2 regions of the Faecalibacterium wellingii genome follow, and region 2 is predicted to be linked to the other one. Evidence: predicted binding sites of a transcription regulator. Region 2 holds the regulator's gene; the other holds the start of a gene.
The links. Region 2 encodes Rex, which represses fermentation and respiration genes when NADH is low (regulators of the CRP and FNR family bind a similar motif). Its sites were predicted from a motif close to ATTGTTAANNNNTTAACAAT; they were not measured.

Region 1 (14,937 bases), 750 kb from region 2:
TCCGCGGCACGAAGACCATCCGTGAGAACCGCGTGAAGTACCAGTGCAACATTCCGTGGCTGATCCTGTTCGACCCCACCTCTGCCTGCAACATGCATTGCGTGGGCTGCTGGGCTGGCGAGTATGGCCACAAGAACAACCTCAGCTTTGAGGATATGGACAAGATCGTTACCGAGGGCAAGGAACTGGGCGTATACCTGTACATGCTGACCGGCGGCGAGCCGCTGGTGCGCAAGGCCGATATCCTGAAGCTGGCGGAGAAGCACAATGATGTTGAATTTGCCATCTACACCAACTCCACCCTCATCGATGAGCCCTTCTGCAAAGAGGTGGTGCGTCTGGGCAACATTGCCTTCATGCTGTCCATCGAGGGCACCCCGGAGACCAACGATGCCCGCCGCGGTGAGGGGCACTATGCCGCTGTCATGAACGCGATGGATCTGCTGAAGAAGTACGGCATCATTTTCGGCACCTCCATCTGCTATACCCGTGATAACATCGAAGCTGTCACCAACGACGAGTTCATGCGTTTCCTGTGCGAGAAGGGTGCACACTTCGGCTTCTACTTCCACTACATGCCCGTGGGCAACGAGGCAGCACCGGAGCTGATGCCTACCCCGGAGCAGCGCAAATATATGATCGACCGCATCCGCTATCTGCGCTCGGAGGCCTGCGATATCCCGTTCTACCCCATGGACTTCCAGAACGACGGTGAGTTTGTGGGTGGCTGCATTGCCGGCGGCCGCAACTACTTCCACATCAACTCGGCCGGTGATGCAGAGCCCTGTGTGTTCATCCACTACTCCAATGCCAATATCCACGACCAGAGCATTCTGGAGATCCTGCACAGCCCGCTGTTCATGGCTTATCACAACGGCCAGCCCTTCAACAAGAACCATCTGCGTCCCTGCCCGATGCTGGAAAACCCCGAACTGCTGCAGAAGATGGTGCACGAGACCGGTGCCCACAGCACCGACCTGCAGTCCCCGGAGAGCGTGGAGCACCTGTGCGAGAAGTGCAAGAGCTACGCCGCCAACTGGCAGCCCACTGCGGACGAGATCTGGTCCCACACCAAGATCCGCGAAAGCCGCTACGAGAACTACAAGGATTGGAAGCCCTCGCAGCCCATTGAAAAGTAATCTTCGGCAAACATCATCATAAAAAGCAAAGGCCCTGCGTTCTTTCGAACGCAGGGCCTTTGTGATACAGGGCAGGGGAGATGCTTATTGCTTTTCGGCAGACGGTTCCGGGACAGGCGAAGTATCGTCCTCCGGGTCGCCGAAATTGTCGTGGTAGGTCTGAAGCATGTCGAGCTCTGCATTGCGCTTCAGACCGTGAATGACCAGCTTTTTGATGATGTCATAGATGACGGCAAACAGCGGTACACCCACGATCATGCCCACAAAGCCCCACAGACCGCCGAACAGCAGGATGGCGAACAGGACCCAGAAGCTGGAAAGACCGGTGGTGTTGCCTAGGATCTTGGGGCCGATTACATTGCCGTCCAGCTGCTGCAGGACCAGCACGAACAGCACGAACCACAGTGCCTTGATGGGGTTCTGGATGAGAATGAGCAGGGTAGCCGGAACCGCACCGATGAACGGGCCAAAGAAGGGGATGACATTGGTCACACCGATGATGACCGACACCAGCAGTGCACTGGGGAATTTGAAGATCAGGCAGCCGATATAGCACAGCACGCCGATGATGGCGGAATCCATGATCTTGCCGTTGATGAAGCCGCCGAACATCTTATCGGCATACTTCGCTTCTTCCTTGATGAGCTCTGCCCAGCGGGGCTTGAAGATGCTGTAGAGCACCAGCTTGCCCTGCTGCACAAAGCGCTTGCGGCTGGCCAGCATGTACACGGCCACGATGATGCCGATGACCAGATTCTTGGCTACCGTTACAATGTTCAGCACACCAATGGCGGCACCGCTGACGATGTTCTGCATGGAGGGCAGGAGGCGGGTCTTGATCAGATCATCAAAATTGGTGCTGATGGTGGCATAAGCAGAGTTGAGCATGTTCATGATCTGCTGGTTGTTCTCAATGAACTCCACATGATTTGCCCACTGCACGAACTTTGCAAGGTTGCGCTGTGCAGTGTAGTACAGGGTGGTCACGCTGGTGATGAGCTGCGGAATGATCATCATGCACAAAGCGTAGATGAGGAGCAGACCGAACAGGATGGTCAGTGTAATAGACAGCACATTGACCAGACCATGCATCTTTTCCGGAATGAAGCGGCGCAGAAAGCTCTCGATGGTGTTGCATACGGGCTTGAGCAGGTAGGCGATGACGGCACCGTAGATGAACGGCATCAGAATGCCGGTCAGGGTCGAGATCGCGTTGCCAAAACCGTCAAAGCGGTAGATCAGAAAGAAAAAGATGATGCTCAGGGAGATCGCTCCGAACCCGGCCAGCATCCCGTAAAGATAGGGCTTGATGTGCGGCTTTTTGTCCATCATGTGATAAACTCCATTCCTGCCGCAGGCAGCAGGAATACCCACGGCACATGTTAGATTTTGTTGCTCCTGCGCCAGATATGCATCTTTTCGGCTTCCTTGATAAGGTCTTCGCGGAAGTCGGGATGTGCAACGTTGATCAGGGCTTCAGCCTTTTCCCAGGTGGTCAGGCCCTTCAGGTTCACGCAGCCGAACTCCGTGCACAGGTAGTGGATGTTGGCACGGGTGTCGGTGATGATGCTGCCGTTTTCCAGCGTGGGACGGATGCGGCTCTCCATCTGGCCGGTCTTCTTATTAAAGAAGGTGGAGGACAGGCAGATGAAGCTCTTGCCGCCCTTGGAAAGGTATGCGCCCAGAACGAAATCCAGCTGACCGCCGGCACCGGAGATGTGCTTGAGGCCTGCAGTCTCGGCGTTCACCTGACCGAACAGGTCGATGTCCACAGCGTTGTTGATGGAAATAAAGTTATCCAGTGCGGAGATGCTGCGGATATCGTTGGTATAGTCCACGGGAGCGGACATGCACTCCGGATTATCGTTCAGGTAATCGTACATCTTCTGGGTGCCGGCACCAAAGGCGTAGACCTGACGACCCTTGTCCAGCTGCTTGCGTGCACCGGTGATCTTGCCGGCCTTGGCGATATCCACAAAAGCGTCCACATACATTTCGGTGTGCACGCCCAGATCCTTCAGGTCGCTCTGTGCAATCAGGCTGCCGATGGCATTGGGCATACCGCCGATGCCCAGCTGCAGGCAGGCACCGTTGGGGATCTGCGGAACGATCAGGTTGGCGACCTTCAGATCCACTTCGGTAGCAGCACCGGGAGCGGCCATCTGGCCGATGGGAGGATTCTCGCCTTCCACGATGCCGGTGACCTGAGAAATGTGGATGCAGTTCTCCATGCCGCCAAGGCAGCGGGGCATGTTCTTGTTGACCTCAACAACGATCTTCTTGGCTTTTTCGCATACAGCGCCCAGATGAGATGCACTGGGGCCGAAGTTGAAATAGCCGTGCTCGTCCATGGGGGTCACCTGGAACACGGCCACATCCAGCGGGTCCGGGCTCTCACGGTAGTAACGGGGCAGCTCGGAATAACGGATGGGGGAGTAAAAGGAGAACCCCTGTGCAATGGCCTTGCGCTCAATGCCGCCCATGTGCCAGCTGTTCCAGGTCATGTGTGCGGCGGGGTCGTCGATCTGGAAGATCGCGGGCACCCACATCAGGATGCCGCCGCGGAAGTTGACGCCCTCCAGCTCCGGCAGACGCTTTGCAAGCTCGGCATCCACCGCCACGGGGGTGTTCACTGCCCAGCCGTAGTCCACCCAGTCACCGCTTTTGACCAGTGCGGCAGCCTGAGCGGCGGTCATTTTTTTCTGAGCATACAGTTCCGTAAAATCCATTATAAACCATCCTCTCCTATAATAACATAAAGGAATTGTAAATTTATCATTTACACTTCCTGCACGGACAGATCTTTGCAGGTTATTTACCGGTTTTTGGTAGTTTGCACACAACTCTGACATAACCGTGTGGTATCCTGACAGACAGCAGGGAAAGCTGCCGGACAGGTCGGCAGACCTGCACAACTTAGTTATAACATTAACAATGTGCAGAATCAATAGTTTATCGTGAAAATTTTGGCTGACTGTCAATATTTACAAAATTTAGAGCAATTTCGGAGGATTGTTTGGTGCGGTGAAACCAAAAATCTTTGCAAAAGGACTTGATAAAATTTTGACGATGTGATTTACTTATAGCGTAGCAAGTTGCCGCGATGTGGCACAGCGTTGATTGTTTAAATTTTAACGATAAAACGTACAGCTTGCACAAAATCTTGCACCCAAGACTGGAAAGTGCTATCATGGCAGAACCAAAACGCGCTTTTCACAGCGCTCAAGGAGGACACCAGACGATGGCAACAGCAGTTTACCCCGGTTCGTTCGACCCGGTCACAAAAGGACACCTTGATATCATCAAGCGCGCAGCAAAGATCAACGATCATCTGATCGTGGCAGTGCTCAACAACAGCGCAAAGAATCCGCTCTTCACCGTAGAGGAACGCGTAGAGCTGCTCAAGGAGTGCTGCAAAGGCATCCAGAATGTTTCGGTGGAGAGCTTCGACGGCCTGACCGTAGAGTTCGCCAAGAAGCGGCACGCTTCGGTGATGGTACGGGGACTGCGGGCTGTGACGGACTTTGAAAACGAGATCCAGCTTGCGCAGACCAATCACGCACTGATGCCCGGCATTGAGACCATGTTCCTTGCCACCAGCATCAAGTGGAGCTACCTTTCTTCTACAATCGTGAAGGAGGCAGCGTATTACGGCAGCGACATCAGCAAGTTCGTCACCCCCAATGTGGAAAAGGCGGTCAACGAAAGGTATGCGCTGATCCGGCAGGGAAAAGACCCTGAAAAATAATTTGCAGAAATGCCCAAGGGCGTTTTGATAAAAAGGCAATCGAAAAGCAACACATACACAATTCAGGAGGCTATTCACATGAAAAAGATCGTTATCGCATCTGCATGCCGTACCGCTATTGGCAAGTTCGGCGGCACTCTGGCAAACGTTCCCGCAGTTGAGCTGGGCTCCATTGTCATCAAGGAAGCCCTGAACCGTGCAAACGTCGCACCTGAGCAGGTCGATCATGTTTACATGGGCTGTGTCATTCAGGCTGGTCTGGGCCAGAACGTTGCACGTCAGGCTGCTCTGAAGGCTGGTCTGCCCATCGAGACCCCGGCTGTCACCGTCAACGTGGTGTGTGGCTCCGGTCTGAACTGCGTCAATATGGCTGCTCAGATGATCGAGGCAGGCGATGCTGATATCGTGGTCGCAGGCGGCATGGAGAACATGGACATGGCTCCCTTCGCACTGCAGAAGGCTCGTTACGGCTACCGCATGGGCGCTCCTATGGGCAAGAGCGAGATCGTGGATACCATGGTCAACGATGCTCTGTGGGATGCCTGCGGCTTCAACAAGCACATGGGTATGACCGCTGAGAACGTCTGCACCAACGAGACCTATCAGAAGAAGTACGGCTACAGCCCCATCACCCGTGAGATGCTGGACGAGTTCTCATACAACAGCCAGCTGAAGGCTGACAAGGCCATCAAGGACGGCGCTTTCAAGGACGAGATCGTTCCTGTTGTGATCAAGGGCAAGAAGGGCGACACCGTGTTCGATACCGATGAAGGCCCCCGTCTGAGCGCTCCTGAAGTGCTGGCAAAGCTGAAGCCTGCTTTCACCAAGGACGGCATCGTGACTGCTGCAAACTCCTCTGCCATCAACGACGGCGCTGCTGCTCTGGTCATCATGAGCGAGGAGAAGGCCAAGGAGCTGGGCGTGAAGCCTCTGGCTACCTGGGTTGCAGGTGCTCTGGCAGGTGTTGAGCCCGAGGTCATGGGTCTGGGCCCCATCGCTGCTACCAAGAAGGTCATGGCTAAGACCGGCATGAGCGTTGCTGATATGGATCTGGTCGAGGCAAACGAGGCCTTCGCAGCACAGTCCATCGCTGTCGGCGAGGCTCTGGGCTTCGATAAGGATAAGCTGAATGTCAACGGCGGCGCCATCGCTCTGGGCCACCCGGTCGGCGCTTCCGGCGCTCGTATCCTGGTCACCCTGCTGTATGCTATGAAGCACCGTGGTGCTCACAAGGGTCTGGCTACCCTGTGCATCGGCGGCGGTATGGGCTGCGCTACCATCGTTGAGATGGACTAAACTCCATTATTGGAGAACCTGACTGAATGACAGACCCGGGCAGGGGAGGAACCGGAGAGCCTGCTCTGGCCCGGGGGCTGTTTATGATAACTGATAAGATTTGAATAGGAGGTTTTCACAATGGCATTTGTAAAAACCGAGGTGCAGGGCGCAGTTGAGATCATCACCATCGACCGTCCCAAGGCACTGAATGCCCTGAACCCCGAAGTTCTGGCAGACCTGAAGGCTGCATTTGAGGCTGTGGATCAGGAGACTGTCCGCTGCATCGTTCTGACCGGCGAAGGCGACAAGAGCTTCGTGGCAGGCGCTGATATCGGTTCCATGAGCACCATGACCAAGGCAGAGGGCGAGGCCTTCGGCAAGCTGGGCAATGATGTGTTCCTGATGATCGAGAGCTTCCCCATCCCCGTCATTGCAGCCGTGAACGGCTTTGCACTGGGCGGCGGCAACGAGCTGGCAATGAGCTGCGACATCCGCATCTGCTCTGACAACGCTGTGTTTGGTCAGCCTGAAGTTGGTCTGGGCATCACCCCGGGCTTCGGCGGCACTCAGCGTCTGGCACGTCTGGTCGGCATGGGCATGGCAAAGCAGCTGGTCTACTCTGCTCTGAACATCAAGGCAGACGAGGCTCTGCGCATTGGTCTGGTGAACGCTGTGTATCCCCAGGCTGAGCTGATGGAGAACGTGCTGAAGCTGGCCGGCAAGATCGCAAAGAACGCACCCATCGCTGTACGCAACTGCAAGAAGGCAATCAACGGCGGCATCAGCCTGCCCATCGAGAAGGCTGTTGAGGTCGAGGAAAAGCTGTTCGGCGACTGCTTCGAGACCCACGATCAGGTGGAGGGCATGAGCTGCTTCCTGTCCCGTGAGAAGCCGAAGCCCAAGGCAGTGTTCACCAACAACTAATCCATTACTACATAATTTTTGATATTAAAGGAGAGGTTTCCTATGAAGATCGGTGTTATCGGCGCTGGCACCATGGGCCAGGGCATCGCAAAGGCATTTGCACAGGTTGAGGGCAACACCGTTGCTCTGTGCGACATCAAGCAGGAGTGGGCCGAGAATGGTCTGGCAAAGATCAAGAAGGGCTACGAGAAGCTGGTTGCCAAGGGAAAGATGACGCAGGAAAAGGCAGACGCTATCGTTGCTGCCATCACCCCGGGCCTGAAGGAAGACCTGTGCGCTGACTGCGATCTGGTCGTTGAGGCTGCTTTTGAGGATATGAAGGTCAAGCAGACCACCTTCGGCGAGCTGGATAAGATCTGCAAGCCTGAGTGCATCTTCGCTTCCAACACTTCTTCTCTGTCCATCACCGAGATCGGCAAGGGCGTTGGCCGTCCGCTGGTCGGCATGCACTTCTTCAACCCCGCAGACCGCATGAAGCTGATCGAGGTCATCGCAGGCTGCAACACTCCCGCTGAGACCGTTGAGAAGATCAAGGAGATCTCTGTTGCCATCGGCAAGCAGCCGGTTCAGGTCAACGAGGCTGCAGGCTTTGTCGTCAACCGCATCCTGATCCCCATGATCAACGAAGCAGCCTTCATCAAGATGGAAGGCGTTTCCGATATCGCCGGCATCGATACTGCTATGAAGCTGGGTGCCAACCACCCCATGGGTCCCCTGGAGCTGGGCGACTTCATCGGCCTGGATATCTGCCTGGCTATCATGGACGTGCTGTACAAGGAGACCGGCGACAGCAAGTACCGTGCATGCCCGCTGATCCGTAAGATGGTCCGCGGCGGCAACCTGGGCTGCAAGAGCGGCAAGGGCTTCTACGTTTACAACGCAGACCGCACCAAGACCCCTGTTGACCAGCTGTAAATTCTGATAAACGTTTCTCCCGACTATGGAAACACGGCCGGGAGGAATTTGTTTGCACCGGGCAATTCCGGTAAATGAAAAAGACCCGTTAGGAGGATATAGCGATGGATTTTACTCTGTCCAAGCAGCAGCAGATGGTACAGAAAATGTACCGCGAGTTTGCTGAGAACGAAGTCAAGCCCCTGGCAAAGAAGGTTGATGCGGAAGAGTACTTCCCCAAAGAGACCGTCGAAAAGATGGGCAAGCTCGGCATGATGGGCATTTATTTCCCGACTGAGGTCGGCGGTGCAGGCGGCGATGTGCTGTCCTACGTCATGGCAGTGGAAGAGCTGAGCAAGGTCTGCGGCACCACCGGTGTCATCGTCTCTGCTCACACCAGCCTGTGTGCTGCTCCTATTTATGAAAATGGTACTCCCGAGCAGAAGGCAAAGTATCTGCCCAAGCTGTGCAGCGGTGAGTGGCTGGGTGCTTTCGGCCTGACTGAGCCGGGTGCCGGCACCGACGCACAGGGCCAGCAGACCATTGCAAAGGAAGAGGACGATTGCTGGGTGCTGAACGGCTCCAAGATCTTCATCACCAATGCAGGCTTTGCTGATGTGTTCATCGTCATTGCCGTCACCGACAATGTGCTGGACAAGAAGGGCCGTCCCACCAAGCTGTGCTCTGCTTTCATCGTGGAGCGTACCGACCCGGGCTTCTCCGTCGGTAAGGCTGAGGACAAGATGGGCATTCGCGGTTCTTCTACCTGCGAGCTGATCTTTGAGGACTGCCGCATTCCGAAGGATCGTATGCTGGGCGTGCGCGGCAAGGGCTTCCAGCTGGCTATGGCTACTCTGGATGGCGGCCGTATCGGTATCGCATCTCAGGCTCTGGGCATTGCCGAGGGCGCTCTGGAAGAGACCGTGGCTTACGTCAAGGAGCGCAAGCAGTTCGGCCGTGCCATTGCAGCTTTCCAGAACACTCAGTTCGAGCTGGCTGAGATGAAGGCACGTGTTGAGGCTGCAAAGTATCTGGTCTACGCTGCTGCTCTGAAGAAGCAGGAAGCAATGGATGGCAAGAAGGTTCGTTACAGCGTCGAGGCTGCTCAGGCAAAGCTGATCGCAGCCCGCACCGCAAGCGATGTGACCCGCCGCTGCCTGCAGCTGTTCGGCGGTTACGGCTACACCCGTGACTATCCCATCGAGCGCATGATGCGTGATGCCAAGATCACTGAGATCTACGAGGGCACCAGCGAAGTGCAGATGATGGTCATTTCCGGCGCGCTGCTGAAGTAAGGGAGGCAAGAGTTACAATGAAAGCAATTGTTTGTGTAAAGCAGGTTCCTGATACCTCCGGCAAGGTGTCCGTCAAGCCCGATGGCACTCTGGACCGTGCTTCGATGGCTACCATCACCAACCCTGATGACCTGAACGCTCTGGAGGCTGCTCTGAAGCTCAAGGACGCTACCGGCTGCGAAGTCGTTGTTGTTACCATGGGTCCTCCGCCGGCAGAAGGCATGCTGCGTGAGCTGCTGGCCCGCGGTGCAGATAAGGCTGTTCTGGTCTCCGGCCGTGAGTTCGGCGGTTCCGATACCTTCGCAACCAGCCAGATCCTGGCTGCTGCCGTCAACAAGATCGGTGTCGGCCCCGAGGACGTTGTGTTCTGCGGCCGTCAGGCAATCGATGGTGATACTGCTCAGGTCGGTCCTCAGATCGCTGAGAAGCTGCACCTGCCTCAGGTCACCTATGTGGCTGACATCCAGAAGGATGGCAACACCCTGACCGTGAAGCGTATGCTGGAGGACGGCTACATGATGGTCAAGGTGCAGACTCCCTGCCTGCTGACCTGCATCAAGGAGCTGAACCAGCCCCGTTACATGAGCGTGAACGGCATCTTCACCTGCTATGACAAGCCGATGGAAGTGTTCGATTACAACGCACTGAAGGACGATCCGCTGATCGAGGTCGATACCATTGGTCTGAAGGGTTCTCCGACGAACGTCTTTAAGTCCTTCACTCCTCCGCAGAAGGGCGCAGGCACCATGCTCAAGGGCGACGATACTGCCGCACAGCTGGCTGGTATCCTGGCCAAGAAGCACCTGATCTGATGAAAGGAGCATAGGATTACAATGGCTGATTTTAACGAATACAAAGGCGTTTGGGTCTTCTGCGAGCAGCGCCAGGGCAAGCTGATGCCCACTGATTTCGAGCTGGTGAGCGAGGCCCGCAAGCTGGCTGATGAGCTGGGCTGCAAGGTCACTGGTCTGCTGCTGGGCGACAACGTGGAAGGCATTGCCAAGGAGCTGGGCGGCTATGGTGCCGATGAGGTCATGGTCTGCGACAGCCCCCTGCTGAAGGATTACACCACCGATGCATACGCTAAGGTCGTGTGCGACATGGTCAACGAGTACAAGCCCGAAGTCCTGCTGATCGGTGCAACCAACATCGGCCGCGATCTGGGCCCCCGCTGCGCAGCTCGTCTGCACACCGGCCTGACCGCTGATGCTACCCATCTGGACATCGACACTGCAAAGTACATCGATTTCCTGAAGGAGAGCTCCACCATCGACCTGTCCAAGCAGAAGTTCGATATGGAAGACCGCAACCTGAAGATGACCCGTCCCGCATTCGGCGGCCATCTGATGGCTACCATCATCTGCCCCCGCTTCCGTCCGCAGATGTCCACCGTGCGTCCCGGCGTTATGAAGAAGGCTCCCTTCGATCAGGCCAAGGCTGATGCCTGCCAGATCGTGAAGCCCGCATTCGCTCTGGCTGCTGATGACATCAAGACCGAGGTCCTGAGCGTTGAGAAGGCCGCTGAGAAGCTGGTCGATCTGATCGGCGCAGACGTGATCGTCTCTGTCGGCCGCGGCATCAGCAAGGATGTCCAGAAGGGCATTGAGCTGGCTGAGCAGCTGGCAGCTGCTCTGGGCGGCGGCGTTGTGGGCGCTTCCCGTGCCGTCACCGATGCAGGCTGGATGACCGCTGACCATCAGGTTGGTCAGACCGGCAAGACCGTGCACCCCAAGATCTATGTTGCTCTGGGCATTTCCGGCGCTATCCAGCACACTGCTGGTATGCAGGACTCCGAGTGCATCATCGCTGTCAACAAGAACGAGGGTGCTCCCATCTTCGGCGTGGCTGACTACGGCATCGTGGGCGATCTGTTCAAGGTCGTGCCCGAGCTGATCAAGCAGATCGAGGCAGCAAAGGCTGCTCAGTGATCGCCTGAAGCAAGATTTTTTCAATAGCATAGCCTGAATTGTGGAAGGGCGGCTCTTCGGAGCCGCTCTTCTTTTTTTGTTTGTCAAATGCTAAGGTGACGCATAAAAGACAGTGGACAAAACAGCAAGAGGCAGGGCTTCGCCAGAGGTCCTGCCTTTTTGCTCTGTTCGGCGATTCTTTGAACTATGTCCTTTTTGGCGGGGCTTGTTGCATTTTGCGTAATACTCGGTTCCGTCAGAGCAAAGAGTTAGAGTATTAAACTGTACGGAGGGACAGCACAGATGGGTTCGGAAGAACCGTCTGCGCTGTTTTTTGTTGCGGATGGTGCTGCAAAAGAGCGGATGCAGTGCAGGGATAGCCAGAGGAAGAAAAAGCAGCGTCTGAAAGTGCACACAAAGTGCAGCGAAACATGGAAAAACGGCTTTGAGTTAAGAAAAAGACGGAAATACACAATTAAAGCGTAACAAAATCGTGTTGCAAAAGTGAATTTCCGTACAAAAAGTGCCATGAGCAGCCTCCGAAAAAGGACGTATTGCAACATTTGCATAACAATAAACCAACATTTAGAACGTGTTTGAGGCGCTTATAAAGGGCTTTTTAGGAGAAAAAAGCTCTAAAATTTTATGTGATTCATCAAAACATGACTGAATCCCTTGACCATGAGACACTTTTGTGATACTATTGTTGCACAACAGTTGCATTTGTGAAACGGTAGTGTTGCAAACAAGTTGCAAAAACTTGCGGAGGATGTCTTATGGAACTTGAGATGAAGATCGTAAAGAAGGTCGCAGCCGCTGCGATGGCCATGGCTGTGGTTTTTGGTGCCGCATCCCTCAAGCCTGTTGCCGCAAATGCTGCACAGGCCGGGTCTGAGACAGCTTCCGTGATGGAAGAAGAAAACTCCTTCCTGAGCCATCAGGATGAAGCTTACCAGAACGAGTTCCTGCGCCGTGTGAACAGCGAGCGCGCAAAGGCTGGCCTGAAGCCTGTCCAGCTGGGTGATAGCAGCCACAATAGTGCTGCTCAGGAGCGCGCGAAGGAACTGGCCTCTTCTTATTCTTACGTTCGTCCCAATGGCCAGCGCGATTTTACCGTCTTCGCAGAGAATGGCATCGAAGATGTGTCGATTGGCGAGGACTACATGGCGGGCGTTTCCACCCCCGATGCAGCGGTAGATCAGTGGATGAATATTGATTTTGCCCGTGAGCGCATCCTGAACGCAGATGCGACCACCATGAGCGTGGGCCACTATGAAGGCGGCGTTTACAACAACTACTGGGTGCTGATCTTCTCTTATCCCGAAAACTCTTACACCAGCGACTATCGTCAGAGAGTTCTGGATCTGGTCAATGCAGAGCGCGCAAACTACGGCCTGCAGCCTCTGGTCATGGGGGACGCAAAGCTCACTGCAGCTGCACAGCATCGTGCTGAGGAGATCGCAACTGTGAACTCTCATGTGCGCCCCAATGGTTCCAAGTGGTACACCGTGCTCAGTGAATACGGTGTGACCGATGTTGCTTCCGGTGAGAATGCCGCATGGGGCAGCGTTTCTCCTGAAGAGGTCGTAACGGCATGGATGAATTCCGAAGGCCACCGTGCGAATATTCTGGACCCGGAAGCCCGCGCAATGGGTGTTGGCTACTACTACAACAGCTCCAGCACCTGGGGCCATCAGTGGATCCAGCTTTTTACCAAGTAATCATCGTAATCATATGCTTTCTTCAGAAAAATCGGTTGGGCCGCAGGGCTCAGCCGATTTTTTGTTGTCTTTTTTAAGAGCCGGGGGAGCTGAGGATCCGACCGAAAAGAAATGAAACAGATAACGTGTTCTGCAGTGGTTGCACAACGGCCGATTTATGTTATACTTATTCTGAATAAAAAGCAGGAGGAACCACCGTGGAGGATTACCGCACGATTCGTGGCACGGCCACAGGAGAATACGAAGAAAAGAAGAGCCGCTTCATTGCATCCCTGTCTTTTGCGGACAGTGAGGAAGCCGCCGTTGCATTTCTGGAACAGGTGCGTGCGGCCAACCGGACCGCGCGGCACAATGTATATGCTTACCGCCTGCGGGAAGGCAACCGGGAACGCTACTCGGACGATGGCGAACCGGCAAAAACGGCGGGGACCCCGGCGCTGGAAGTGCTGCAGCACAGCGGTCTGACCGATCTGATTGTGGTGGTGACCCGCTATTTTGGCGGTGTGCTGCTGGGCACCGGCGGCCTTGTGCGTGCCTATACGACGGCCACAGCCCGGGCATTGGAGAACGCCGAGGTGGTCACGGTGCGCAGCGTGGTGGAACTGAGCGTGACGGTGGATTACTCACTGTATGAGCGGGCCTCGCTGCTCATCGACGCGGCGGGAGCAAAACAGGCCGCACCGCAGTTCACGGACCGTGTGACTCTGTGCTGGCAGATGCCTGAGCACACGGAAGGCCCGCTGCTGGAGCAGCTGCGGGAGCTGACCCGGGGCGGAGCACAGGTCCATGTCTCGGAACCTTTCTACGCACCCTTTTGATAAAAACTGCGTCCATAAGAGGACTTTTGAAAAAAACGGGCAAAATTTTGTGAAACGACAGGGTATTTCCCCCTTCGACAAACCGGGTGTGTTACAATTGCCGCGGGCGCAGCAATTGGGATCGGCTGTGCCGAAGCAGAGAGGGGGAATGCTGAAAAAAGGAGGGGATCCTGTATGAATGTACGACAGCGCACGGAAGAGATCGAACGTATGACCTTTGCACCATGGGCGACCTTCAGCGACCAGAGCAGGGGGAGAATGGTGCAGGAGGAACAGGACCCGATCAGGCCGGTGTTCCAGCGCGACCGTGACCGGGTGCTGCACTGCAAGGCCTTCCGCCGCCTCAAGCAGAAAACGCAGGTATTTCTCTCGCCGGAAGGAGATCTGTACCGGACCCGGCTGACCCATACGCTGGAAGTTTCACAGATCGCCCGTACCATTGCCCGGGCCCTGCGGCTCAACGAGGATCTGACTGAGGCCATCAGTCTGGCCCATGATCTGGGGCATACGCCCTTTGGACATGCGGGTGAGCAGGCGTTGAACGAGCTCTGCCCGGATGGCTTCAAGCACTATATGCAGAGCCTGCGTGTGGTGGACAGGCTGGAAAAGGACGGAAGGGGCCTGAACCTGACATGGGAGGTGCGCAACGGCATCGTGACCCACACCAAGGGGACGTGGGCGGCAACGCCGGAGGGACGCATCGTGCGCATGGCCGACCAGATCGCCTTTGTGAACCATGATATCGAGGATGCCGTTCGTGCCGGGGTGCTGGACCCGGACATTCTGCCCAAAGAGTGCACGGCTGTGCTGGGCAGGACCAAATCTGCCCGCATCACCACAATGATCAACAGCATTCTGGCCAACAGCGAAGGCGATGTGAAGGTGGGCACAGAGGAAAACGAGGCTTTCCTCGCGTTGCGCGACTTCATGTACGCTACGGTGTATGTGGACCGGAGCGCCAAGCGGGAGGAGCAGAAGGTGGGCAAGGTGATCGAAGAGCTGTATGAGTACTACCTGAGCCACATCGATCAGATGTCCAACTTTTATGTCCAGCTGGCCTATCAGGAGGGCAGAGAGCGTGCCGTCACCGACTACATCAGCGGCATGAGCGATGAATTTGCCATCCGGACCTTTGAGGAAATTTTTGTGCCGCAGAAATGGCATGTGTTGTAAACTTTGAAAGGTTGTTTGAAAGATCCATGATCCCACACGA
Region 2 (14,937 bases):
TGGTGGCAGCCTCGTACAGGTCGGCAGGCACGCCCTTCAGAGCAGCCAGGAACAGCACCATGGCAGAACCGAACTGCCAGATGCGCAAGAAGCAGATGATCCACAGCGCGTAGCTGGGGTCAGACAGCCACTCGGGGCCCTGCACCAGACCAAAGGTGACAGCGCGCAGAACGGTGTTGAGCAGGCCGTCCACACTGAACACAGCCTTCCACAGAACGGCGATAGCAACAGAGCCGCCCAGAATGGAGGGGATGTAGTACACAGTACGGAACAGGTTGACGCATGCGATCTTGAAGTTCAGGATGTATGCGATGAACAGCGCAAAGACCAGCTTCAGCGGCACGGTGATGAAGGCGTACTTGAAGGTGATGATCAGCGCCTTGGTGATCTTGGTGGTGGTAAAGGCCGTGATGTAGTTGGCCAGACCAACGAACTTGGTGCCGCTCTCGAAGAAGTTCATATCGGTGAAGCTGTAGTACAGCGACTGACCGAAGGGAACTGCCTTAAAGACGACGAAGCCGATGATCCAGGGGATCAGATAAAACAGACCCTGATATTTGTCCAGCCACTTCTGGAACGGGGTGCGCCCGACGGCGGGAGCATTGCTTTCTTTCATCTGGGAAATCCTCCTTTTTAAGGAATTTCGGAGCATGAGACGGACGAAGGGGTAACAGACCGGATACAACTTTGTCAAAAATTTGTAACATATCTCTGACAAAAAAGGGGCATCTGCCGGTCGGGCGGCAGGTGCCCCTCAGGTTCAGTCAAAGGGTGCCCTTTTCTGTGCGTGACCGCACACGGCGGCACTCAAAAATGGAACTTAGCCGATGATGTAGCCAACAGACTCCATGCCGTCCAGCAGGGTGTCAACAACGTCTGCGCCGGCAACGCCGTCGTAGTCAACGGTATCGAACACTTCCTGATAGATGCCGGTGCCGGAAGCCTTCAGGTCGTTGTTCTCAAACAGGGGATCCAGCTTGTTGGTGGTGAAGGCCATGACCTTGGCATTTGCCTCAGCAACCAGATCCTTGACAGCGCCGGCAGCCTGAGCAGCAGCCAGACCAGCCTTGGAAGCGGGGATGCCGCACTCGGAACCCATGATGGAAGCGCCCTTCTCCTCGTTCAGCAGGAAGTTGATCAGGGTAGCAGCCTCAGCAACGCACTTGCTGGTCTTGGTGATAGCCAGACCCATGGAGACCTTGGAGAAGCCGCCATTGTTGTCGCCAAACTTGATCTCTTCGCCAACGGTGAAGCCGTCCTTGTTGGCGTCATCCAGAGCGGAGGAGTACTTGGAAGCAGCGGAATCCCACTCGAAGATGCCTGCGATCTTACCGGTGATCCACTCGTTGGACTGGTGGGTAGCGGTATCGGAGTTAGCGGAGTAGTAGGTCTTCAGGTTCATCATGACGTGGCCGTCCACCAGGCTCTTGATGAAGTCGATGCCCTCAGCGATCTCGTCCTCGGTGTAGTTCAGGGTAGAGGTGACGGGGTCAGCCCAGTCCTTGCCGTACTTGGACTCGAGGTAGAAGACCATCAGGATCATACGGTCGTATGCGCCCAGATGCATGGGGTAGTAATCGTCGCCCAGCTTCTCCTTGAATGCCTTGCCGGCAGCCATCAGATCATCCAGAGACTTGGGAACTTCGGTGATGCCAGCCTTGTTGAAGGTGGTCATGTTCCAGAAGAAGATACGGCCGGTCATGGAAACGGGCACGCACTGCTGGCTGTTTGCAACGTAGCAGGCGTCCATGGCAGCGGCATCCCACTGGGTCAGATCCAGGAACTTGGAAACGGTGTTCAGGTCCACGAACTTGCTGCCATCAGCAGAGTAGTTGTACAGCCAGTTCCAGTTCACCTGGCACACATCCTGTGCGTTGCCTGCGATGAAGGCAGCTGCCATCTTCTCTTCCCAGCCGGACCATGCGGCGAAGGTGGGCTCGATGGTGATGTTGGTGTGCTCAGCCTGGAACTCCTTGATGGCGTTCTGGTAAGCCTCGTGACGGCTGTCGCCGCCCCACCAGCTGATGGTCATGGAAACAGGGCCGTCAGACAGTGCCAGGCTCTCGTCTGCAGAAGCAGCGGGAGCGGTGGAAGCAGCAGAGCTGGATGCAGCAGAGTTACCGCCGCAGGCAGCCAGAAGGCCGGCAGCGCCCACAGCGCCGGTGACCTTCATGAAATCACGACGAGAAATTGCCTTGCTCATTTTCGTTCTCCTCCTAAATACAGAAAACATCATCTCGAACGGGGGTTCTGCACATACCCCGTTGTATACAATTATGATAACAAAACAACAACCAAAAAGAAAGACGCAAATTGCAGATATCTAAACAAAAAACGTACAAATATTGCTCTTGTTTTCGCGCAAGAATTGACGCCTTCGCTGAAATGAATAAACTTGGCTCGAAAAACTGTGCAACATGTATACTTCGCTATTTTGCATAGAAAACTGGGATGCATCATAGGAGGAACGTCGAATTTTGCAATAATTTTGTAAACATTCCGTTTCAGAACGTAGAATCGTTGCATACATTGTGGACGAACAACAGCTTAAAAAGCCCAGATGGGAGCCTTTGAACTGATATATCAATAGTGCAAAAAATGTTCACTCTGATATATCAATTGTTTGCGGCGGTCCCCCGGCACCGGTCTGCAGACACGGAAATCGGTGCTTCTTCGCCCTTTTTGGGGGTGAAAAAGCACCGACAGCGACATATTTTGCGCTGCTGCGTGGACTGCGCCCGTAGGCCGGGGATAAAAAGAAAGGCCGCCGTGTCGTTTGACACAGCGACCTTGTATACAAGTTTCAGTCAGCCTGCGAAGCAGCTTTTTCGGCGTAGAACGCGCGCTTTGCCTTGAAATAGCACTGGGGGCACATGCTCACGTACTGCACATCGTTTTCCAGATCGATGGCCACCTGCTCGCCCTCAAAGACGAATCTGCCGTTCACCTTGCGGCAGTTACAGATGGCCTTGCGGCCGCAGGTGCAGATGGTTTTCATTTCCTCGATGGTGTGGGCCAGCTCCAGCAGCCGGGTGGAGCCGGGGAAGCCCTTGAGGGAGAAATCTGCCCGCAGGCCGTAGCAGATCACCGGGATGTTCAGGTCCACCGTGACCATGAACAGCTGCTCGGCCTGCTCCGGGGTGAAGAACTGGCTCTCGTCGCACAGCACGCAGGCAAGGGCAGCGGTGCTGTTGGCCTGACGCACCGCCTCGAACACATCTGTTTCCGGCGGGATCAGCAGATCGGCCTTGCGGCGGACACCCAGACGGCTGACCAGCTCACCGCCACCCTTGGTATCCACCTGCGGCTTGAGGATCAGCACCCGCATCCCCTGCTCCTCGTAGTTGTGGGCCACCTGCATCAGGGCGGTGCTCTTGCCGCTGTTCATCGCGCCGTAACGAAAATACAGTTTTGCCATTTGAAAAACTCTCCTTGCAGAACGAACCCTCTCAGCCAAAGCCTAACGGCTTTGCCAGATTCCCCCTTTTGTCACTGCGCGACATCTTCCCCCGGAGCGGGGGAAGTCTTTCCTCGAAGGGGGAGCTTTTCTGCATCTTCCGGGCAGGCTGTCCTTCGCCGGAGAAGCAGAAACTTTCCCGTCCCCACTCATAAAGCTCCCCTTTTGGGGGAGCTGTCGAGCGTATGCGAGACTGAGAGGGTTCGGCGGCATCTCAGGCTTTGACTGAGAGGGTTCTCTTATTACTTATAATAGGTACGTTCAGTCCTGATTGCGCAGGCGGTAGCCCAGACTCATCAGGCTGTCGCCTAGATGGACGTTCTCCACCACCACATCGGGGTACGACACCGAAAGGTCATAGTGGGAGAAATTCCAGAAGCCCTCGATGCCCAGATCCACCAGACGGCCGCTGACCTGCTCCGCACCGTCCCGGGGCACACAGAGCACTGCGACCTTGGGGTGATGCTCGGCACAGAAAGACTCCAGCTCGTCGATATGGCGGATCTGGATGCCGCTGATCTCCTTGCCCACCTCGCTCTGTGCCACATCAAAGGCGGCGATCAGGCGGTAGCCGTTGGTGTCGGTGGTGATAAAGCGGCTCACTGCCTTGCCCAGACGGCCGCAGCCGATCAGGATAGTGGGCAGGCGGTCGCCGTTGCCGAACAGCAGGCCTTCCAGAATAGAGAGCAGGTTTTCCACCGAGTAGCCGATGCCCTGCCGGCCATTCACATCGCCGATGCAGTTGAAGTCCTGCCGTACCTGCGAAGCGGTGGTGCCCATCTGAGCAGCCAGCTCGCGGGAGGAAATGCTGTTGATGCCGTCTTCCTGCAGAGAGCGCAGATAACGGTAATATTTGGGAAGACGCTTGATAACGGGAAGCGAAGCCTTTGCAGGGGTGTTCATAGAATACTTTCTCCTTTCGCTCTATCGCAGTACTTGCCGCAGCTGCCTGCTTTACAGATGCGGCGCAGAGAAACCCCGATCCGTTTACGGGTTCATATTGCAGATATTACAGTTTGCAGATATTACAGTCAATTATTTAAAGTATACAGCACGGATGGAGAATGTCAAATCATTCTCAAAAAAATTTTATGAAATGTTACCGTTTTTTTGCTGCGGCGGGTCTGTATAGCCCGGCACAGGCCGGGGAATGCTGACAGAAAACGCAGGAGGAAAGCATATGAACGATGAAACGCAGCAGACCGACGCAGGCCGGCTGGAAAAAGAAGAGATCGAGGATCTGGGCACGGTCACGCTGGCCCGCGGCGGGCATGTCATCCACTGCCTGACCGTCATCGGCCAGATCGAAGGCCATTCGGAAGCGCCGCAGGGCCAGAAGACCACGAAGTATGAGCATGTCATCCCGCAGCTGGTGGCCGCGCAGGAGGACCCCCGCATCGAGGGCCTACTGGTGCTGCTGAACACGGTGGGCGGGGATGTGGAAGCGGGCCTTGCGCTGGCAGAGCTGATCGCCAGCGTATCCAAGCCCAGCGCAACACTGGTGCTGGGCGGCGGGCACTCCATCGGCATCCCGCTTGCCGTCAGCGCCCGGCGCAGCTTCATCGTGCCCACAGCCACCATGACCGTGCACCCGGTGCGGCATTCCGGCGTCATTCTGGGGGTGCCGCAGACCATGCGCAGCTTTGAGCAGATGCAGCAGCGCATCACCGGCTTTGTGGCGGCCCACAGCGGCATGACCGAAAAGCGCTACACCGACCTGATGCTCCACACCGGCGAGCTGGTGATGGACATGGGCACCGTGCTGGACGGACGCCGGGCCGTGAAGGAAAAGCTCATTGACGAGCTGGGCGGGCTTTCGGATGCACTGGCGTGGCTGTATAAAGAAATTGAAAAAGAGTAAGAAGACAGGACGGCAGATAGTTTCTCCAGCGAATGTCCTGGGGGTGGGACCCTGCTGCCGCAGGCAGTAGGGCGGGACTGGAGTCCCGGGCTGTTCGCGAAGAAAGCTATCTGCTGGCCTGCCGGACTGAAGAAATTTGTACAACAATAGGTTTGCCATTTTCTTCCCTGCGTGGTACAATAATAAAATCAAATAGTGTGTCTACTACAAGTGTGGGGAACAGAGAAGAATGGCGACAAGAAAACGTAAAACAACAACACGGCGTGCATCATCGCGCAAAAAGCGCGCCGAACAGCGGCTCCCGGCAGGGCTTGGCACCCTGTTCGCAGGCCTTTTGCTGGTGGTGCTGGCCTTTGTGGAGGGAGATTCGGCATGGAAGGCCCTGCACGATGTGCTGTTCGGACTTTTCGGCTGCGGCAGCTTTGTGCTGGGCGCAGCCGTGTGCTGCCTTGCTGTGCAGTATACCCGGGGCGAAGACCTTCTGCCCCCGATCTTCAAGCTGATTTTGGGGCTGGTGTTTGCCTGCGGGACCGTGATCGTTTTTTCGGACATCCAGCCGCAGGGCATGTCTGCGTTCCAGATGACCGCTGCCTGCTATGCCAACGGCGTGAATGCATGGCTGGGCGGCGGCGCGCTGGGCGCACTGCTGGGCGGCAATCTGCTGCTGCTCTGCGGCAGACCGGCGGCAAACCTGATCATGGCGGTGCTGGCGCTCTGCGTCAGTCTGTACATTTTTGACCTGACCCCGGCAGAGGTCTGGCAGTGGCTGTGTGCCGCATTCGGCGGGGTGCACGCAAAGGGCGCAGCCCTTGCCCGGCAGAGCGCGGAGCGCCGTGCGGAACGTGCGGCTGCCCGTGCGGCAGAGGCCGAGGAGGACGAGGAGGAAGCCGAAGACGAATATGAGGAAGAGGAGCCGGAGGACGAACCGGCCGGTCCTGCGTTCCATATCGGTGTGCCGGACTGGCTGAACGGCATCCGGCATTGGGGCCACAAGGTGACCGAAGAGATGGAAGCGGAGGAGCCGGAGGCAGCCCCGCAGCCGGAGCCGCCCGCAGACACTTCCGGCCAGCCGCTTGCCCAGCCGGAGCCTGCCGCCCCGGCCATCACGCCGGTGCAGGTACGGGTATCCCGGCCCCGGGCTTCCTTTGACGTAGACCTTGGCCCCGACCACACTGAGGTAAAGGAGGGCGGCAGCGAGCCCATCGAGCCGCTCATCGTGGGCCCGGGCGGCACCTTTGGGCAGAACCCGCTGCGCCCGGCCCCCAAACCTGCCCCGCAGCCCATCGTGGCAGATGCGGTGGAAACGGATGCGTCCGACTTCTTTGCAAAGGCCGCACAGCCGGTGCAGCCTGCGGCAGATAGCTTTGATACGCCGGTGATGCCCACCGTCCCGCCGGAAGCTCCGGCAGCGGCCATCACGCCGGAAATGCCTGCAGCACCCATCCAGCCCGCTGTGCCGACGGCACCCGCCCGTGTCAGTGCAGAAAACGCGGCGGCCATGCGCAGCGCACCGGATGAGGACGGCTGGATCAGCATTACCGCTGAACCGGTGGAGGAAAAGGACATCAGCACGCTGGTGGCAGCCGCAATGGAAAAGCCCGCCGCCTCCGAGCAGGCCGCGGCAGCGGCCCCTGTGGACGAGACCGAACCGGTGGACACCTATCAGTACCAGTACCCGCCCATCGAGCTGTTTGAAAAATCGCAGGACGAGACCGACCCCGGTGCGCAGGAAGAGCTGAAAGCCAATGCCCAGAAGCTGGTGGACACGTTGGAAAGCTTTGGCGTGCGCACCCGTGTTCTGGACATCTCCCGGGGCCCCTCCGTTACCCGGTACGAGGTGCAGCCCATGGCGGGCGTCAAGATCAGCCGCATCACCTCGCTGGCGGACGATATCGCACTGAACCTTGCGGTGGCGGACGTGCGCATGGAAGCGCCCATTCCCGGCAAGCCCGCCGTCGGCATCGAGGTGCCTAACCACAAAAAGACCCCCGTGTATATCCGCAGCGTGTTCGAGAGCCAGAGCTTTCTACGCATGACCTCACCGTTGGGCATCGCGCTGGGCAAGGACATTGCCGGTGTGGCGCAGGTGGCAGACCTGTGCAAGATGCCCCATCTGCTGATCGCGGGCAGCACCGGCAGCGGCAAATCGGTGTGTGTGAACAGCATCATCATGAGCCTGCTGTTCCGCTCCAGCCCGGAGGACGTGAAGCTGCTGCTGATCGACCCCAAGGTGGTGGAGCTGGCCGAGTACAACGGCATTCCCCATCTGCTGATGCCGGTGGTCACCGAGCCGAAAAAGGCCGCCGGTGCGCTGGGCAGTGCCGTGCAGGAGATGGAGCGCCGCTACCGCCTGTTTGCGGAAAACAATGTGCGCGACATCAAGTCCTTCAACAAGCTGGCCGCAGAACGGCCGGAGCTGGAAAAGATGCCTTACATCGCCATTATCATCGACGAGCTGGCCGATTTGATGATGGTGGTGGGCAAGGATGTGGAAGACTCCATCTGCCGCATCGCCCAGAAGGCCCGCGCGGCCGGCATGCACCTGATCGTGGCCACCCAGCGCCCCAGCGTGGACGTCATCACCGGCCTGATCAAGGCCAACATCCCCAGCCGCATCGCATTTGCGGTGTCCAGTCAGGTGGACAGCCGCACCATTCTGGACGGCTCCGGTGCCGAAAAACTGCTGGGCATGGGCGATATGCTGTTCATGCCGGTGGGCGCACCCAAGCCCACCCGTATTCAGGGCACCTTTGTGCGGGATGAGGAAATCAGCCGTGTGCTGGACTTCATCAAGCAGAGCGGCACCGTGCAGTATGACGAAGCCATGATCGAAGCCATGGAAAAGCACGCCATTCAGGACGGCAAAAAGGGCAGCAGCGGCGCGGATGCGGACGAAGAGCCGGACAGCGACCCCATGTTCAAGCAGGCCGTGGAGGTGGTCATCGATGCCGGTCAGGCCTCCACCAGCCTGCTGCAGCGCCGCTGCAAGCTGGGCTACGCCCGCGCGGCCCGCATCATGGACGAAATGGAGCAGAAAGGCGTCATTGGCCCCTACGAGGGTGCCAAGCCCCGCGCAGTGCTCATCAGCCGCCAGCAGTGGATCGAACAGCAGATGAACCAGCCGGAGGAATGACCCTCTCAGGCGCTGACGCGCCAGCTCTCCCGAAGGGCGAGCTTTATGAGTGGGTAAGATATCGTCTGCCTTCAAAGAAAAACTGGATGAAAAGATGCAAAAAGCTCCCCCATCGGGGGAGCTGGCAACGCCGCAAGGCGTTGCCTGAGAGGGTTTAACAATAAAAGGAGCATTATGGACAACTCTTCCCCTAAGATCTACACCGAATTTCTTCCCATCAGCCGGGCCGATATGGAGGCCCGCGGGTGGGAGCAGCTGGACTTTGTGGTGGTGGGCGGCGACGCCTATGTGGACCACCCCAGCTTTGGCACCGCCATCATCAGCCGTCTGCTGGAAGCCGAGGGCTATAAGATCGGCGTGCTGGCCCAGCCCCGCTACACCGACTGCGAGGACTTCAAGCGGTTCGGCAAGCCCAAGTATGGCTTTTTCATCGGCGGCGGCAACGTGGACAGCATGGTCAGCCACTATTCCGTGGCAAAGATTCCCCGCGCCGAGGACGAATACTCCCCCGGCGGCAAGGGCGGCGCACGCCCGGACCGCAGCGCCACTGTGTACACCCGCCTTGCCAAGCAGGCCTATCCCGACCTGCCGGTGATCCTGGGCGGTCTGGAGGCGTCCCTGCGCCGCTTTGCCCACTACGATTACTGGCTGGACACCGTGCTGCCCAGCATCGCCGAGGACTCCGGCGCGGACATCATCAGCTTTGGCATGGGCGAGCACCAGACCGTGGAGATCGCCCGCCGCCTTGCCGCCGGGGAACCGGTGGAGACCATCACGGACGTGGACGGCACCTGTTACATGACAGATTTCGACCATCTGCCCGAACGCTACGTGGAGTGCGCAGGCTTTAAAAAGGTGGCGTCGGATAAGACGGCGTATGCCAAGGCCTGCCGCATCCAGATGGACAATCAGGACGTGGTCAGCGGCCAGATCATCGTGCAGAAGCAGAGCGAGAAGTATCTGGTGCAGAACATCCCCGCAAAGCCGCTGGTGCGCGGGGAGCTGGACAAGGTCTATGCCCTGCCCTACACCCGCCGGTATCACCCCATCTACGAGAGCATGGGCGGCGTGCCCGCCATCCGGGAGGTGCAGTTCTCCATCATCCAGAACCGCGGCTGCTTCGGCGGCTGCAACTTCTGCGCCATCCAGCTGCATCAGGGCCGCCGTGTCACCAGCCGCAGCGCGGACAGCATCGTGGCGGAAGCCGAGCGCATGACCCACGAGCCGGATTTCAAGGGCTACATCCACGATGTGGGCGGCCCCACCGCAAACTTCCGCTTTCCCTCCTGCCGGGAGCAGATGCTGCGGGGCATGTGCACCGGCGGCAAGCACTGTCTTGCCCCCACCACCTGTTCCCACATGATCGTGGACCACAGCGACTACCTGAAGATCCTGCGCCGGGTGCGGGAGCTGCCGGGCGTAAAAAAGGTGTTCATCCGCAGCGGCATCCGGTTCGACTACCTGATGGCCGACCCGGACGACACCTTCTTCAAGGAGCTGGTGGAGTACCACGTGTCCGGCCAGCTGAAGGTGGCTCCGGAGCACTGTGCGCCCAATACGCTGGCCTACATGGGCAAGCCGCCCATCGAGACCTTCAACAAGTTCAAGGATAAGTTCTATGAGCTCAGCAAAAAGGCGGGCAAAAAGCAGTATCTTGTTCCCTACCTGATGTCCAGCCACCCGGGCAGCACCCTCAAGGATGCGGTCTATCTGGCGGAATATCTTTACAAAAACCACATGCGCCCGGAGCAGGTGCAGGACTTCTACCCCACCCCCGGCACCGTGAGCACCTGCATGTTCTACACCGGTCTTGACCCCTACACCCTGAAACCGGTGTTCGTGGAAAAGACCCCTGAGGGCAAGGCACTGCAGCGGGCGCTGCTGCAGTACTACGAGCCGCGCAACGCCGAGAAGGTAGTCAAGGCGCTGAAGATGACCCACCGGGAGGACCTGATCCCCCTGCTGGTGCCCGCCGCAGGCCGCCGCGCCATGCAGCGCTCTGCCCGCCGGGCCGAAGCCGCCGATGTGACGATCCACAATGACGGCACCTATACGGTACGCCCGAACCAGAAGGGCCATAACGGCAAGCCTGCCCACGGCCAGAGCCGCGGCGCTGCACCGGCAGGCCGTGCGCCCAGCCCCGGCGCACGCTTTGCGCCCCATTCGGCACCCGTGCACAAGCCCAAAAACGATCAACAGAAAGAGAACGCAACGTGGAAAACTGGAAAGAAGAAAAAGTGACCCCGCATAAAAAAAGCCTGTGGCAGCGCCTTGCTGCGCTGGCCGCTGCCGCCGCACTGGTGCTGAGCCTTGCAGGCTGCAGCGGGCTGCCGTCCGTTCCGGGCGGAAGCGCCGATGTGGTGCCGAACCCGTCCTCTACCGCTGCAGCGGTGGACACGGTGGATGCACCGCTGGAGGTGCATTTTATCGATGTCGGTCAGGCGCTGAGCGTGCTGGTGGAGTGTGACGGACAGTTCATGCTCTACGATGGCGGCAATGTGGACGACGGCAGTCTGGTGGTGTCCTACCTGCAGAGTCAGGGGGTGGAGCAGCTGGAATATGTGTTCTGCTCCCATGCCCACGAGGATCATGTGGGCGGTCTGGCTGCGGCGCTGGCCTACTTCCCGGCGTACCATGTGTACAGCCCGGTGACCGATGCCTCCACCAAGTGCTTTCAGGATTTTGTCAAGTACACCCAGCAGCAGGGCCTGCAGGTGGAAGTGCCTGCCGTGGGCACCATGTGGCCGCTGGGCGGCGCTACCGTGACCATGCTTGGCCCGGTGGCACAGTACAGTGACACCAACGATACCTCCCTCGTGCTGCGCATCGACTACGGCTCCACCAGCTTCCTGCTGACCGGCGACATGGAAAAGACGGCGGAGACCGACCTTGTGAACAGCGGTGCCAACCTCAGGGCCGATGTTCTGCAGGTGGGCCACCACGGTTCCAGCACCTCCACCAGCTACCTCTTCCTGAATGCGGTGCTGCCGGAAATGGGCGTCATCTCCTGCGGTGTGAACAACAAGTACGGCCACCCCCACGAGGAGACCCTGAGCATCCTGCGGGACGCCGGGGTGGATGTCTACCGCACCGACCTGCAGGGCACCGTCACCATTGGTTCCGACGGCCAGAACTACACCGTGGGCACCGAGCACTTTGCAGCAGATTCTGCGCTGAACCCCACCGACCCGGCGGCGTCCAGCACAGCCCAGCAGAGCTATATCGGCAATGTGAACAGCAAAAAGTTCCATCTGCCCAGCTGCCCGAACCTGCCGGCAGAGAAGAATCAGGTCCTGTTCTCCAGCTACGAGGAAGCCGTGGAAGCAGGCTATACGCCCTGCTCCAGCTGCATCAAATAAACTCGTCAGATCTGACGAGGCAAAGAAAAACCCACGGAAAGACGAATTTTGCAACGTCCGACCGTGGGTTTTATTCATATCGGAGTGGCGAGACTCGAACTCGCGGCCTCCTGCTCCCAAAGCAGGCGCGCTACCAACTGCGCAACACCCCGGCATCCGGCGGCACTGTTGCACCGCCGGGATATAGTATATCGTTTTTTTAGCCGTTCGTCAATACGGCATTGTGCACCAATGGGGCAAAAACGGACAGATCCTGCGCCTTCCCTTAATTAAAGGAGCGGAAGCCCTTGCCGATGATCTCGCTGGAGTTGACGATGGTGATAAAGCTATGGGGATCGTTCTCGCGCAGGAAGTTGCGCAGCTGCAGTGCCTGACGGCGGGTCAGCACCGTGACAAGAACGCTGAGCTCGTGGTGGGTGTAGGCACCGTAGGCCTTTTCCACGGTAGCAGAGCGGTTCATTTCCTTGATGATGAAGTCCAGAATGGGCTGCGGGTTGGCCGTCACGATGGTGCACACCTTGCGCAGGCGGATGTTCTCGATGGCACCATCCACCACAAAGCTCTTGCCGATCAGGCCGAGGATACAGTACAGGCCGGTGCCCATGCCAAACCGCCATGCCGCCGCCAGCACGATGAGGATATCGCTGACCATCAGGGCCTTGCCGATCTCCATAGAGGTATATTTTGCCAGGATCAAGGCCACAATATCCGTACCGCCGGTGGATGCGCCAATGTCGAACACGATGGCTGCACCAAGCGCCGGCAGGAACACTGCGAACACCAGATCCAGCATGGCGTCACCGCTCATGGAAACGTTGACGGGATAGAGCCACTCGCACACCGACACGAAAAAGGACAGCGCAAAGGAAGAGTAGATCGTCCAGCCCATGGTCTTGATGCCCAGAAAAACGAAGCCCAGCACCACCAGGATCAGGTTGATGATCCACATGAAGCCGCCCACGTTGATCCGGGGGAACAGGTCTGCCAGCAGAATGGACAGGCCCGAGGTGCCGCCAAATGCAAAATGGTTGGGATTTTTAAAGTATACGATGCCGACCGCAGTCAGGATCAGGCCAAGGTTCAGCTCACAAAAGAAATTTAAATTCTTCAGCATATTTTTCCAGCTGAACACTTCTTTTAAACTGTTCATGGGGTTCCTCCTATTATAAGCACGGCAAAATCCGCCTTGCACCATGCAAAAATATACTCTCCTTCTCTGCCAGTGTCAAGGGATAGGGCAAAAGTTGTGGAAAATAGGTATTTCTTTCTCCGTGGGAAGCCTTTTATCGCTTTCTCTTGAAGAAATCGGCAGAATAGTGTATTATATAGTATTATGGAATATGTAGGCACTTTGTGCCTTTGACAGGGGGAAAACATATGGCAGATAAAAACTTTCTGACCGACATCATCGACGCCGATCTGGCCGAGGGCAAGATCCGCGAGATCCATACCCGCTTCCCGCCCGAGCCCAACGGCTACCTGCACATCGGCAGTGCCAAGGCCATCTACATCAACTGGTCCATTGCAAACCAGTACGGCGGCAAGTTCAACCTGCGTCTGGACGACACCAACCCCGCCCGCGAGGGTGAGGAGTACGTCAACAGCATCATCGAGGATCTGCACTGGCTGGGTGCCGACCCCAACGGCGGCATCTTCTACGGCAGCGACTACTTTGATAAATGCTACGAGTATGCCGAGAAGCTCATCATGGAGGGCAAGGCCTACGTGGACGACCTGACCCGCGACGAAATGCGCGAGTACCGCGGTGCCGACGCCGGCAAGCCCAGCCGTCCTTCTCCGTGGCGTGACCGCACCCCGGAAGAGAATCTGGATCTGTTCCGCCGGATGCGTGCCGGTGAGTTCCAGGAGGGCGAAAAGACCCTGCGTGCCAAGATCGATCTGGCCAGCCCCAACATGAATATGCGCGACCCGGCCATCTACCGCATCAAGTACGCCGAGCATCACCGTCAGGGCAGTAAGTGGTGCATCTACCCGATGTACGACTTCGCACACCCCATTCAGGACGCCATTGAGGGCATCACCCACAGCATGTGCAGTCTGGAGTTCGAGAACCACCGTCCGCTGTACAACTGGGTCATCGAGAACATCTTCGGCACTGCCTTCCCCAAGCAGCGCGAGTTTGCACGCCTGAACATGACCAACACCGTCATGAGCAAGCGCTACCTGCGTGAGCTGGTGGAAATGGGCATCGTGGACGGCTGGGACGACCCCCGTATGCCCACCCTGTGCGGCCTGCGCCGCCGCGGCTACACCCCCACCTCCATCTTCACCTTCGTGCGGGAGGCCGGTATCTCCAAGTCCGACAACCTCATCGACATGCGCCAGCTGGAAGCCTGCATCCGCAGCGAGCTGGACCTGACCGCACAGCGCCGCATTGCCGTGCTGGACCCCGTAAAGCTGATCGTGGACAACTACCCGGAGGACAAGACCGAGTACTTTGATGTGGCCAACAACCCCAACCGCGAGGCCAACGACACCACCACCCGCAAGGTGGCCTTCACCCGCGAGCTGTGGATCGAGAACGAGGACTTTGCCGAGGTCCCGCCTCCGAAGTTCAAGCGCCTGACCGTGGGCGGTGAGGTGCGTCTGATGGGCGCATACATCGTCAAGTGCGAGAGCGTGGAGAAGAATGCCGACGGCAGCATTGCGGCCATCCACTGCACCGCCGACCTTGAGACCGGCAACGGCAATCCCGCCGACGGACGCAAGGTCAAGGGCACCATCCACTGGGTGAGTGCCGCCCATGCTGTGGACGCCGAGGTGCGCCTGTACGACAAGCTGTTCACCGAGGCCAACATGAACGCCATCCCCGAGGGCAGCGACTACAAGGACTACCTGAACCCGGAAAGCGTGGTGGCACGCAAGGGCTGCAAGCTGGAAGAAAGCCTGAAGGACGCAAAGCCCGGCGATAAGTTCCAGTTCGTGCGCACCGGCTTCTTTACCCCGGACAGCAAGAACCCGGGCGTGTACAACCGCATCGTCACCCTGCGTGACAGCTTCAAGCCCGCAAAGTAATCAAAGGAGCATCCACCTTTCATGAAAAACAAAATGACCCGGAACGTGATCCTCATGGCTGTTGTTACCGTTATCATGGCAGTTGCGCTCA

Region 1: MTP37_RS05695 (butyryl-CoA:acetate CoA-transferase) is a predicted target of Rex. The motif match lies at 4,056-4,075, and genes of this name have one in related genera.

The regions. Positions count from the first base shown of each region.
Region 1 covers NZ_CP094473.1:1,172,256-1,187,192, forward strand. Annotated here, with positions in the region: gene MTP37_RS05685 (radical SAM protein) at 1-1,139, shown strand, start outside; gene MTP37_RS05690 (AI-2E family transporter) at 1,224-2,471, opposite strand; gene MTP37_RS05695 (butyryl-CoA:acetate CoA-transferase) at 2,522-3,868, opposite strand; gene coaD (pantetheine-phosphate adenylyltransferase) at 4,381-4,887, shown strand; gene MTP37_RS05705 (acetyl-CoA C-acetyltransferase) at 4,966-6,183, shown strand; gene MTP37_RS05710 (enoyl-CoA hydratase-related protein) at 6,304-7,089, shown strand; gene MTP37_RS05715 (3-hydroxyacyl-CoA dehydrogenase family protein) at 7,132-8,004, shown strand; gene MTP37_RS05720 (acyl-CoA dehydrogenase) at 8,109-9,278, shown strand; gene acrB (acryloyl-CoA reductase electron transfer subunit gamma) at 9,296-10,090, shown strand; gene acrA (acryloyl-CoA reductase electron transfer subunit beta) at 10,112-11,206, shown strand; gene MTP37_RS05735 (hypothetical protein) at 11,489-11,671, shown strand; gene MTP37_RS05740 (CAP domain-containing protein) at 11,962-12,906, shown strand; gene MTP37_RS05745 (IMPACT family protein) at 13,104-13,724, shown strand; gene MTP37_RS05750 (deoxyguanosinetriphosphate triphosphohydrolase) at 13,899-14,897, shown strand; gene dnaG (DNA primase) at 14,924-14,937, shown strand, end outside.
Region 2 covers NZ_CP094473.1:417,752-432,688, reverse strand. Annotated here, with positions in the region: gene MTP37_RS02045 (carbohydrate ABC transporter permease) at 1-616, opposite strand, end outside; gene MTP37_RS02040 (ABC transporter substrate-binding protein) at 821-2,203, opposite strand; gene MTP37_RS02035 (thymidine kinase) at 2,804-3,418, opposite strand; gene MTP37_RS02030 (redox-sensing transcriptional repressor Rex) at 3,719-4,360, opposite strand; gene MTP37_RS02025 (ClpP family protease) at 4,638-5,318, shown strand; gene MTP37_RS02020 (DNA translocase FtsK) at 5,548-8,451, shown strand; gene MTP37_RS02015 (YgiQ family radical SAM protein) at 8,626-10,692, shown strand; gene MTP37_RS02010 (ComEC/Rec2 family competence protein) at 10,665-11,810, shown strand; tRNA gene MTP37_RS02005 (tRNA-Pro) at 11,890-11,962, opposite strand; gene MTP37_RS02000 (YitT family protein) at 12,076-12,960, opposite strand; gene MTP37_RS01995 (glutamine--tRNA ligase/YqeY domain fusion protein) at 13,188-14,846, shown strand; gene MTP37_RS01990 (FMN-binding protein) at 14,868-14,937, shown strand, end outside.